One region of the Bradyrhizobium sp. CIAT3101 genome, then DNA from elsewhere that is predicted to be linked to it. Evidence: predicted binding sites of a transcription regulator. Region 1 holds the regulator's gene; each other region holds the start of a gene.
The links. The regulator PhoB, encoded in region 1, activates phosphate uptake and scavenging genes when phosphate is short. The targets are predictions, from matches to a motif close to TGTCATNNANCTGTCAT.

Region 1 (4,152 bases):
AAGGTAACGGTGCGCAACCTCAACTTCTATTACGGCGAGCACCACGCGCTGAAGAACATCAATCTGGCGCTCGGCACCAACCGCGTCACGGCGTTCATCGGACCGTCGGGCTGCGGCAAGTCGACCCTGCTGCGCATCTTCAACCGGATGTACGACCTCTATCCGGGCCAGCGCGTCTCCGGTCAGCTGATGCTCGACCAGACCAACATCCTCGATCCCAAGCTCGACCTCAATCTGCTGCGCGCCCGCGTCGGCATGGTGTTCCAGAAGCCGACGCCGTTCCCGATGACGATCTACGAGAACATCGCCTTCGGCATCCGTCTCTACGAGAAGATCTCGAAGTCGGAGATGGACGATCGCGTCGAGAAGGCCCTGCGCGGCGGCGCGCTGTGGAACGAGGTCAAGGACAAGCTGAACGCCTCCGGCCTGTCGCTCTCCGGCGGCCAGCAGCAGCGCCTCTGCATTGCCCGCACCGTCGCGGTGCGGCCCGAGGTGATCCTGTTCGACGAGCCCTGCTCGGCGCTCGATCCGATCTCGACCGCGAAGGTCGAGGAGCTGATCCAGGAGCTGTCCGAGAATTACACGATCGCGATCGTGACCCACAACATGCAGCAAGCGGCTCGCGTCTCCGACAAGACCGCCTTCATGTATCTCGGCGAGTTGATCGAGTTCGACGACACCAGCAAGATCTTCACGTCGCCGTCCGACCGGCGCACGCAGGATTACATTACCGGCCGGTTCGGCTGAGGAGACAGGACATGGGTTCTGAACATACCGCAAAGGCCTTCGACACCGACCTCCAGGAGCTCACGCGCCTGGTCGCCGAGATGGGCGGCATCGCCGAGCGCATGATCGTCGATTCCGTCGACGCGCTGATCCGCCGTGATATCGCGCTCGGCCAGCGCGTCGTCACCATCGACGCCGAGCTCGACGCGCTGCAGAAGAAGATCGAGGAACGCGCCGTGCTCACGATCGCGCGCCGCCAGCCGATGGCGGTGGATCTGCGCGAAATCGTCGGCGCCATGCGCGTCGCGACCGATCTCGAACGCATCGGCGACCTCGCCAAGAACATGGGCAAGCGCGTCGCGGCGCTGGAGACGGATTTCCATCCGCTCAAGCTGTTCCGCGGCCTCGAGCACATGACCGACCTCGTGCAGCAGCAGGTCAAGTCGGTGCTGGACGCATATGCCGCGCACGATCTGCCGGCGGCGATGGCGGTGTGGAAGGGCGACGAGGAAGTCGACGCCATCTGCACCTCGCTGTTCCGCGAGCTCCTCACCTATATGATGGAGGACCCGCGCAACATCTCGTTCTGCATCCATCTGATGTTCTGCGCCAAGAACATCGAGCGGATCGGCGACCACGCCACCAACATTGCCGAGACCGTGTTCTACATGATCGAAGGCCAGGCCATCACCGACAAGCGACCGAAGGGCGACATGACGACCTTCGCCACCACGGTCCCCAATACTTGAATCCTTAAGGAGCGACGACCCAATGGGCGCACGCATTATGGTGGTTGAAGACGAGGAAGCTCTCACCGAGCTCCTCCGCTACAACCTCGAGGGCGACGGCTATGACGTCGAGACGGTGATGCGCGGCGACGACGCCGACACCCGCCTCAAGGAGCACATCCCCGATCTGATCGTGCTCGACTGGATGCTGCCGGGGCTTTCCGGCATCGAGCTGTGCCGCCGGCTGCGGACGCGGTCCGACACCAAGCAGCTGCCGATCATCATGCTCACCGCGCGCGGCGAGGAGAGCGAGCGGGTGCGGGGCCTTGCGACCGGCGCCGACGACTACATCGTCAAGCCGTTCTCGGTGCCCGAGCTGCTGGCCCGCGTGAAGGGTCTGCTGCGGCGCGCAAGTCCCGAGCGGCTCGCAACCGTGCTCGCTTTCGGTGACATCGAGCTCGATCGCGAAAAGCGCCGCGTGGCGCGCTCGGGCCGGCCGATCGATCTCGGCCCCACCGAATATCGCCTGCTGGAGTTTTTCCTGGAGCACCCCGGTCGCGTGTTCTCGCGCGAGCAGCTGCTCGACAGCGTCTGGGGCCGCGACATCTATATCGACGAGCGCACCGTCGACGTGCATATCGGTCGCCTGCGCAAGCTGCTCAATCTTGGTCGCGAGCAGGATCCGATCCGCACGGTGCGCGGTGCGGGCTATGCGCTCGATGACCGGTTTGCAAAGGCCGAGCAGGCCTAAGGCTCTTGCAAGCAGACAAAATAAAAAGCGCGCTGGATGGCGCGCTTTTTTATTTCCCCGGTCGTCCCGGCCTTGTGCCGGGACGAGATTACCTGGATGCGCTTACCGCGTGCCAGGCTTCGCCGGCGCCCGCCGCCGATCCGCTGCCGGCTGATACGCCACCCGCGAGTGCTGGGCGCAGTAGGGCAGGCCGGAGAGCGCCTTGCCGCCGCAGAAGAAGAAATCCGGGCTCGAGGGATCGCCGACCGGCCAGTGGCAGGTCGCCTCGTTCAATTCGAGCAGCGACAGCCGCTGGCTCATCGGCACCACGTTGTCGTAGGTGACCGGTTCAGCCTCGACTTCGACCTCGAAGGCCTGCGCCAGCGCGGTATTGCCACGCGCGATGGGCCTGCTCACCCGCATCATGTGCTGCGCCGGACGCGCCTTGCGCGGCCGCGGAGCTGCCGAAGACGGGCTCTTGGCGCGGCCCGACAGGCCGAGCCTGTGCACCTTGCCGATCACGGCGTTGCGGGTGACATTCCCAAGCTCAGCGGCGATCTGGCTGGCCGAAAGTCCGGCCTCCCAGAGCTTTTTCAACTGCTCGACGCGATCGTCGGACCAGGTCAAAACCGTCATTGTAACCTTTCCTTCGCCGCGCGCCTGCCATCCTGGGGCGGCACGACGAATGCCTAAGCTTCGAAAAACCCGTGCCGCCAGAATCCCTTAAGGTTCGCCGGGCGCAATGAGCCGCCCGAACGTTTACGCCGGTACATGAGGACTTTTGGGATCAGAACCGCTGCACGAGATGTCGTATCTGACAAGGCAAACGCTACAATATGGCGTGACTCACGCGCAAGAGTCCGACGACTCGCTTCCACATGTTCCGTGGCCAAAAACCCGCAAATCCGGCACCGCAAGACTACGGAATCAGCGTTTCGCGGGGCTTTCCGGGCGGCATTGACACCATTGGTGCCAGGCATAAGATGGCGATGCGTGCCGCCCTTAAAAGGCGGCACGTTTCGTTTTCCGGACCAATGATGCGCTGCGCAACGCACGCTCAGGCCGTCCGAAACATCCAAAGAGACCATCATGACCAACAGCGTAGCACCGCATTTGCTCCCCGTTTTCGCCAGGGCCGACATCGGTTTTGAGCGCGGTGAAGGCGTCTGGTTGATCGCGACCAATGGCGATCGCTATCTCGATTTCACCTCGGGCGTTGCAGTGAATGCGCTCGGCCATGCCCATCCCGTGCTGGTCAAGGCGCTGCAGGAGCAGGCGACAAAACTCTGGCACATGTCGAACCTGTTCCAGAGCCCGGATGGCGAGAAGCTCGCGGCGCGTCTCTGCAACGAGAGTTTTGCCGACTTCGTGTTCTTCTGTAATTCCGGCGCCGAAGCGCTGGAGGGCGTGATCAAGCTGGTCCGCCACCATCACTTCTCCAAGGGGCATCCGGAGCGCTACCGCATCATCACCTTCGAAGGCGCCTTCCACGGTCGGACGCTGGCGACGCTGGCCGCGACCGGCTCGGCAAAATATCTCGAAGGTTTTGGCCCGCCGATGGACGGTTTCGACCAGATCCCGCATGGCGACATCGAGGCCGTGAAGAAGGCGATCGGTCCGCAGACCGCCGGTATCCTGATCGAGCCGATCCAGGGCGAGGGTGGCGTGCGTTCGGCGCCTCCCGGCTTCCTCAAGGCGCTGCGCCAGCTCTGCGACGAGAAGGGCCTGCTGCTCGCCTTCGATGAAGTGCAGACCGGCATGGGCCGCACCGGCGATCTCTTCGCCCATCGGCGCACCGGCGTCACGCCTGACGTGATGTCGCTGGCGAAGGCGCTCGGCGGCGGCTTCCCGATCGGCGCGGTGCTGGCGACCGCGGAAGCGGCCTCCGGCATGGGGCCCGGCTCGCACGGCTCGACCTTCGGCGGCAATCCGCTGGCGATCTCGGCTGCGAACGCAGTGCTCGACGTC
Region 2 (4,152 bases), 3.5 Mb from region 1:
AGCTGTAGAGCGAGCGGTGGCAGGGCGAGTTGAGCCAGAGCGCGCTGTAGTGCTGCCAATTGGCAAGCGTATCCGGTGCCTCGCAGGCGCGACCGCCCTTGAAGCCGGCGCGGCTCGGCCGGTAATACTGTCCGCCGGCGGTGCCGAGATAGGAGCGGAAGCAAAACCCCTCGTCCGACAGCGCCAGCGGCCGGTCCGGATTGCCCTCGCCGGAGGCAATGCTGTCGCCAAGGCCGGCGATGAAGATGTCGCGGACCTGGATCTCGGTCTGGATGCGCTGGCTCGGATCGGAGCCGGAGGAGACGTCGACGCTCGCCACCGTCTGCTTGCCATAGCGGACCCGCAGATTGACCGGTTCGGCGCAGTCGAAGGTCGAGGTCTGCGGTCCGTCGCCGTCGTCGAACGTCCACGCGCAGGTGGCGCCGACCGGCACCGCGCCGGCAAGGCGCACGGTGATGGGGTGGTCGATCGGGGTGATGTAGTTCTCTTTGACGTTGTCGCGCGTGCAGGGCTGGTTGACCCGGCCCTGGAGATCGATGCAGAGGCGGTTGACCATGTTGCGGGCCCAGCCGCGGCCCTCGCTCTGCAGCTCCAGCGACTGCTCGGCGGCGAGGATGCTGCGGTTACGCGCATTCTCGACATGCAGCAGGAAGTCGCGCTCCTCGCGGAACAGGCGGAAGCGGTTGCGGACCTCCCAGGTGATCTGCATGGCGCCGGCATCCTGCGCGACGGCGCGCGGAAGCGGCAAAACGGTGAGGAGCCCGGCCAGCAGCAAGGCGCTCGAGAGCAAACGGCGTAGGGAAATAGGGATCATGGCCCGCGTCTTCAACGGCAAAGTTGAGGCGGAAATAAGAGAGCATCACTCTCCGCCCCGCAACCTTTGTCTGAGGCTCCTACGGGCTCGGGCGTGCCTTATCGCTTGCTGGCCTGGCGCACCAATCGCTCGCGCTCCATCGGCGTCACCTGATTGGGCAGGTTGGCCTGCGCGCAGGCTTCCGCCAGCCGCCGCCGCTCCTGCCAGGGCCGGACGACGTTCATCCAGAGCTCGCGGGTGCCCATAATGGAGATGGCGAGGCCGAACGGGATCACGAAATAGAGGATGCGGAACACGAGCAGGGTTGCCAGCAGTTGCTCGCGGCCGAATTCGGGCAGTGCCACCAGCATGGCGGCGTCGAACACGCCGATCGAGCCCGGGGCGTGGCTGGCAAAGCCCAGCAGCGTCGCCAGGATGAACACCACGGCGAGCGACAGGAAGTCGATCGGCGGATTGGCCGGCATCAGCAGGTACATCGCAAGCGCGCAGAAGCCGAGATCGACCACACCGATCAGGATCTGCACCAGCGTCAGCGGCGCCGACGGCAGCACGACCTTCCAGCCCTTCTGGCCGAGCTCGCGGCGTTTGTCGCCCATGCAGAGCCAGACCAGATAGGCGGCGATCGAGGCGAGGCCGCCGAGCGCGATCAGCCGATTGATCGACGACGGCAGCTGATCCATGTAGGAGGCCGCATCCGGGTGGATGGTCATGCCGATCGAGAGCACGAAGATGTTACCGAGCCAGAAGGTCAGGCCGGAGAGGAAACAGATCTTGGCGACGTCGATCGCATTCAGCCCGTAGTCCGAGTAAATCCGGAAACGGATCGCGCCGCCCGTGAACACGGTGGCGCCGATGTTGTGGCCGATCGAATAGGACGTGAAGCTCGACAGCGCTGCGATGCGGTAGGGCACGTGCTTCTTGCCGATCGTTCGCAGTGCAAAAAAGTCGTAGAACGTCAGCGTACAGAACGCGAAGAACACGCAGATCGCGGCCAGACCGATATGTCCGCGCGGAATATCGGTCAAAGCGGTCAGGATGACGCCGGTATCGATGCCCTTGAGGGTCCGCAGCAGCGTGGTGACCGCGAAGGCGATGATCATCACGCTTGCGGCAATACCGAGCCGTCGCCAGCCGATCCATTTCTTGAAGCCGCGTTTCAGCGCGGGCAGCAGTCCGTGCATTCATCCTCCCGGCGGGGGGCAAGACCGACCGGGCCAGACATTGGCCGGTCGGTTGCGATCACTGCCCGAAATGGGCGTCGATCGCTAGGCATGATGTAGCTCATTTAAGGCAAAAACAGCGACTTGTGCAGCCCTTGACAACGACTGGTTCTGCGCCGGACCGGCTGTTTTTGTCATAAGTGGTTCACATGGCGCGCGCGTTAAGCATATGAGTCGAGGGAGCGACCCTGCGTCGTGCACCCGCATGTTCAGATGGTTTCAAATCCTGCGGTCGCAAGCGTTGTTCCGAAGCAAACGATCCGGGCATTTTTTGGAACGACGCTGCTGCGGATCGGTTAGCGCCCCATCAGCAATCGAACACGGCAAAACACAGGCTTCTCGTGCAGGCCGGTGCTGCCGTGTTCCCGAAACCTGCGAGGATCGGAACGATGGGACTGTTCACAAAAGACATCAAGACCATGAACGACCTGTTCGTGCATCAGCTACAGGACATCTATTACGCCGAGCAGCAGCTCACCAAGGCGCTGCCGAAAATGGCAAATAAGGCGACCGATCCGCAGCTGAAGCAGGGCTTTTTGACGCACCTCGAAGAAACCAGGCAGCACGTCACGCGGCTCGAGGAAGTGTTCAAGATGCATGGTGCCCAGGTGAAGGCGGTCGACTGCCCGGCGATCGACGGCATCATCGAGGAGGCCGACGAGACCGCCGGCGAGGTCGCGGACAAGGCGGTGCTCGACGCCGCGCTGATCAACGCGGCGCAGGCCGCCGAGCATTACGAGATCGTCCGTTACGGCAGCCTGATCGCCTGGGCCAAGCAGCTCGGTCGCAGCGACTGTGCTGCCGTGCTGGCCAAAACGCTCGAGGAAGAGAAGGCGACCGACAAGAAACTGACGACGCTTGCCGAGAGCAAGGTGAACCTGCGGGCCGCGAGCTAACGCCGGCCTAGCCGCAAAAGCGCCGCGCGGTCGTCCGCGCGGCGCTCGCGCATCCATCATTCGGTCATTGTCGAAACATGATGGCGGGCCGGAGGCGTATATGTCGCATGGGGCTGCAATCGAGGTGGCAGCATGCGAGCCAACACCATCAAATATGAAACCTTCGGCGCGAAGGATGCCACGCGCACCGCTTCGCGCCTTGCGACCTCGCTGACGCTGGCGGCGATGAGCCTCGGCTACGGCGTGGTGCAGCTCGACGTCACCATCGTCAACACCGCGCTCGATGCGATGAGCAAAACGCTCGGCGGCGGCGTTGCCGAGCTGCAATGGGTGGTGAGCGCCTACACCATCGCCTTTGCCGCCTTCATCCTTACGGCCGGCGCACTCGGCGACCGGATCGGCGCCAAGCGCATCTTCATGGCGGGGTTCGCGATCTTCACCGCGGCCTCGCTCGCCTGCGCGCTGTCGCCCAACGCCGTCGTGCTGATCGGCGCGCGGCTGGTCCAGGGGCTGGCGGCGGCGATCCTGGTGCCGAATTCGCTGGCGTTGCTCAGTCATGCCTATACGGACGACCGCGCGCGCGGCCGTGCCGTCGCGGTCTGGGCGGCGGGCGCAAGCCTGGCGCTGACCGCCGGTCCCTTCGTCGGCGGCGCGCTGATCACGCTGGTCGGCTGGCGGGCGATCTTCCTCGTCAATCTGCCGATCGGCCTCGCCGGTCTGTGGCTGAGCTGGCGCTATGCGACAGAGACCACGCGGGCGCGTTCGCGCGAGATCGATCTGCCTGGCCAGCTCGCCGCGATCGGCGCGCTGGGGGCGCTCGCCGGCGCGATCATCGAGGGCGGCGTGCTTGGCTGGGAGCATCCGCTCGTGCTTTCGGCCTTCGCGGCGGCCGCCGTCTTCGCGACGCTGTTCGTCTGGCGCGAGAGCCGCACGGAGCAACCGATGCTTCCGTTGTCCTTGTTCAGTCATCGGCTGTTTACCCTGACCACGGTCGTCGGCCTGCTCGTCAATATCGCGATCTACGGCCTGATCTTTGTGCTCAGTCTCTACTTCCAGCGGATCAACGGCCTGTCGGCCTGGTGGACCGGGCTCGCCTTCGTACCGATGATGAGCGCGGTGTTGCCGGTCAATCTGCTGGCGCCGCGCCTCGCCGAGCGCATCGGCCCGTGCCCGACCATCGTTGTCGGCGCCTGTATCTCGGCGCTTGGCTGTCTTGGTCTGC
Region 3 (4,152 bases), 780 kb from region 1:
ACATCTGGCCGACGACGAAGGAGATCAACGCTTTCATGAAGAAGTTCGTGACCGCGTCGATCTTCAAGAAGAAGTATGCCGACGTGTTCAAGGGCGACACCAACTGGCGCAAGATCAAGACGGTCGAGAGCGAGACCTATCGCTGGAACATGTCGTCGACCTATGTGCAGAACCCGCCCTATTTCGACGGCATGAAGAAGGAGCCGGAGCCCGTCACCGATATCGTCGAGGCGCGCATCCTCGCCATGTTCGGCGACAAGATCACCACCGACCACATCTCGCCGGCCGGTTCGATCAAGCTCACCTCGCCTGCTGGCAAATATCTCAGCGAGCACCAGGTGCGTCCCGCCGACTTCAACCAGTACGGCACGCGTCGCGGCAACCATGAAGTCATGATGCGCGGCACCTTCGCCAACATCCGCATCAAGAACTTCATGCTGAAGGGCGCGGATGGAAACATTCCGGAAGGCGGTCTCACCAAGCACTGGCCCGACGGCGAGCAGATGTCGATCTACGACGCCGCGATGAAGTACCAGCAGGAGCAGGTGCCGCTGGTGGTGTTCGCGGGCGCCGAATACGGCAACGGCTCGTCGCGCGACTGGGCCGCGAAGGGCACGCGTCTTCTCGGCGTTCGCGCCGTGATCTGCCAGAGCTTCGAGCGCATCCATCGCTCCAACCTGGTCGGCATGGGCGTGCTGCCGCTGACCTTCGAGGACGGCACCTCCTGGTCGTCGCTCGGCCTGAAGGGCGACGAGAAGGTCACGCTGCGTGGCCTGGTCGGCGACCTGAAGCCGCGCCAGAAGCTGACCGCGGAAATCGTCTCCGGCGACGGTTCGTTGCAGCGCGTTTCGCTGCTTTGCCGCATCGATACGCTGGACGAGCTCGATTACTACCGGAACGGCGGTATCCTGCACTATGTGCTGCGCAAGCTCGCGGCCTAAGCGCGAATTTGTGAACGGTGGCTCACCGCGACGTGAGTAGAAGGTTAAACGAAGGCGGCCTATCACAAGGCCGCCTTTGTACGTTTGCGGCATGTTTCAGATGGGCCCGCCCGGCGAACAGTTCGCATCGGACGGTTGAATGTGCCGCGCCCGTAAGATTACGGTGACCATCAGGCGATAGGATATCCCTCCCCGACGACGAGATGTGACGTTCGACATGACTGGAATGATGGCTTCTCATTTGGTTTCGCGATGGTCCGGCGCACTTTGGTCGGGAGCGCTCGGCATCTGCGCAATCGTCGCTGTCATCCGTCCCGCCCAGGCCGATCCCCGCGCCGTGGTCGAGCTCTTCACGTCGCAGGGCTGCTCGTCCTGCCCGCCCGCCGACAAGGTCATCGGCGACCTCGCCAAGGATCCTTCGATCATCGCGCTGAGCATGCCGATCGACTATTGGGACTATCTCGGCTGGAAGGACACGCTGGCGGATTCACGTTTCTCGGCGCGGCAGCGCGCCTATTCACGCATGCGCGGTGACCGCGAGGTCTACACGCCGCAGGTCGTGGTCAACGGCGCCACCCACGTCATCGGCAGCGATCGCGCCGGCATCGAAAGCGCGATCGGCAAGACCGACGCGGGCACAGGCGTGATGAGCGTGCCGGTGACGATGTCGCTGGCAGGCAAACAGATCAACGTGTCGGTGGCGGCGAGCAAGGAGCCGGCGATCTCGCACGGCGAGGTCTGGATCTGCTCGATTGCGAAGTCGGTGCCGATCGAAATCAGCCGCGGCGAAAATCGCGGTCAGCAGATCACCTACCACAACGTCGTGCGCAATCTGCTCAAGGTCGGCGACTGGAACGGACATCCGGAAAGCTGGACGGTCCCGCTGGAGAATCTCACCTCGCGCGATGGCGTCGACGGCGCGGTGGTCTATGTCCAGGACGGCAGCCGCGAGAAGCCCGGTGCGATGCTGGGCGCGGCGTACACGTCGCTGCACTGAAGCGCGCTTCGAACTTCTTCCTGATATACGATCAGTCTAGCCCCTCATGGTGAGGAGCGCGCTCTTGCGCGCGTCTCGAACCATGCAGGCCCGCTGACGCATCTCGGGCCTCGATCCTTCGAGACGCCGCTTCGCGGCTCCTCAGGATGAGGGGAGAGTTTTTCCTGCGCACATGTTCGGAGAGAGGGAGTGCGTCGGCGGGAACACCCCGACACAAACAAAAAAGGACCAACTTGCGTTGGCCCTCCTTGTCGCGCGTACAGACCCGATCCTGTCCGACCCCGGGGGGCTGGGGGCTGAGGAATCCGGAACCGAAAGGACCGGGTCAACGCACACAAGTCTTTTCGCAATGCAGGGCGGCGGGCGATGGGCGGAAAAGCGGCGATCCTGTGATTCCTGCTAACGATCCCGTGACGGTTTGCCGCTGAGAAGTTCCACCGTTGCGTGTGTCATGATTCGCAACCCGGGCGAGCTGAGCAGCCGTCCCTCAAGAGGTCTTTCAAGAGGCCCTTGCGGTGGGGAACGGTTGGCGCAATCATGCAATTGTCATGATCCGCGGCTCCGGGGACGGTCTTCGCGGAGGCGGGTCGTGCTGATGCGACAGGAGGCGCTGCATGAGTTTGACGCCGGAGGATGCCGATCCGAGCGAGCAGCGCGCAGTGGCGCGCCCCGCCGCTGCGAACGCCCAGCCGAACCGGGTGACGTTCAACCGGCTCGAGCTGAACCGAATTCTCAATCTCTATGGCCGCATGGTGGCCGACGGCGAGTGGCGCGACTATGCCATCGACTTCCTGAAGGACCGTGCGGTGTTCTCGGTCTATCGCCGCGCCTCCGAAGTGCCGATCTATCGCATCGAGAAGGATCCGCGGCTGGCCCGCAAGCAGGGCATGTACAGCGTGATCACGGCGACCGGCCTGATCCTGCGCCGCGGCCACGAGCTCGACCGCGTGCTGCTGGTGATCGACCGGAAGCTGGCGGTGGTCTGACCACACGATCAGTGCCGTAGGGTGCGCAAAGCGCCGTGCCCACCCTCTTTCTCTATCGCCACAGATCGTGGGCACGCTTCGCTTTGCCCACCCTACGAGACCTACTTCCCCGGCACCGTCTTCGCGCCCTCGCCCAGATCGCGCTGCATCATCACCGTATCCAGCCAGCGGCCGAATTTCAGGCCGACATTCGGATGCGTGCCGATCATCTTGAAGCCGCCCCTGGTGTGCACGCCGATCGAGCCGGCATTGGCGGAATCGCCGATCACCGCGATCATCTGGCGGAAGCCGCGCCCCTCGCATTCGGTGATCAGCCGCTCCAGCAGCATCGAGCCGATGCCGCGGCGATGGAAGGAGGGGTCGAGATAGATCGAGTTCTCGACCGTGAAGCGATAGGCCGGGCGGGGCCGGTAGGCGCCCGCATAGGCGTAGCCGGCGACGCGGCCGTCGAGGATGGCGACGAAATAGGGATAGCCGCCGTCGACCAGCGCGCGGTAGCGCCGCGTCATCTCGGCGAGGTCGGGCGGTTCCAGCTCGAACGTCGCGGTGCCCTCGCGGACGGCCTGCTGATAGATGGCGGTGATGGCGGGGAGGTCGGCCTCGGTGGTGGGCCTGATTTCGGGTGCGGACATGGGGGAAGATTAGAGCGTTCCCGCCACGGCTGGAAGGGGCAGGGATGCTTCCTTACCCCTCATTGCGAGCGCAGCGAAGCAATCCAGAAATGCGTCCGCGTCGGGGCTCTGGATTGCCTCCGTCTTCGCCAAAGGCTTTTGCGGACAAGTCGTCGCTGGCATCGACGAGAGCCAGGCCCAAACAAAAACCCCGGCCTTTCGGCCGGGGTTCGTGTCCGTTCTCTCGGGTCTGGCGCTTAGTCGCGCTGGCCGAGGAGCTGCAGCAGCAGCGTGAACAGGTTGATGAAGTTCAAGTACAGCGACAGCGCACCGGAGATCGCCGCACGCTCGGCGATGTCACCGCCGGCCGAGGCGTAGCCGTAGATGTAGTCGTTCTTCAGGCGCTGCGTATCCCAGGCGGTGAGGCCCGCGAACACGAGGACGCCGACCACCGACACGATGAACTGCAACGCCGTGCTGGCCAGGAACAGGTTGACCAGGCTCGCGATGATGATGCCGATCAGGCCCATGAACAGGAACGAGCCCATGCCGCTCATGTCACGCTTGGTGGTGTAGCCGTAGAGGCTCAGCGCGCCGAAGGTCGCCGCGGTGATGAA

Region 2: the regulator PhoB is predicted to act here: its motif matches at 2,167-2,183, upstream of QA645_RS15025 (YbhN family protein).
Region 3: the regulator PhoB is predicted to act here: its motif matches at 2,472-2,488, upstream of QA645_RS02245 (DUF2794 domain-containing protein).

Annotation. Positions count from the first base shown of each region.
Region 1 is NZ_CP121634.1:9,080,928-9,085,079, reverse strand. It holds gene pstB (phosphate ABC transporter ATP-binding protein PstB) at 1-747, shown strand, start outside; gene phoU (phosphate signaling complex protein PhoU) at 759-1,475, shown strand; gene phoB (phosphate regulon transcriptional regulator PhoB) at 1,498-2,205, shown strand; gene QA645_RS42060 (GcrA family cell cycle regulator) at 2,308-2,820, opposite strand; gene QA645_RS42055 (aspartate aminotransferase family protein) at 3,274-4,152, shown strand, end outside.
Region 2 is NZ_CP121634.1:3,225,338-3,229,489, forward strand. It holds gene QA645_RS15020 (hypothetical protein) at 1-814, opposite strand, end outside; gene QA645_RS15025 (YbhN family protein) at 913-1,995, opposite strand; gene QA645_RS15030 (ferritin-like domain-containing protein) at 2,424-2,930, shown strand; gene QA645_RS15035 (MFS transporter) at 3,063-4,152, shown strand, end outside.
Region 3 is NZ_CP121634.1:494,367-498,518, forward strand. It holds gene acnA (aconitate hydratase AcnA) at 1-941, shown strand, start outside; gene QA645_RS02240 (DUF1223 domain-containing protein) at 1,159-1,938, shown strand; gene QA645_RS02245 (DUF2794 domain-containing protein) at 2,553-2,924, shown strand; gene QA645_RS02250 (GNAT family N-acetyltransferase) at 3,026-3,556, opposite strand; gene QA645_RS02255 (Bax inhibitor-1/YccA family protein) at 3,793-4,152, opposite strand, start outside.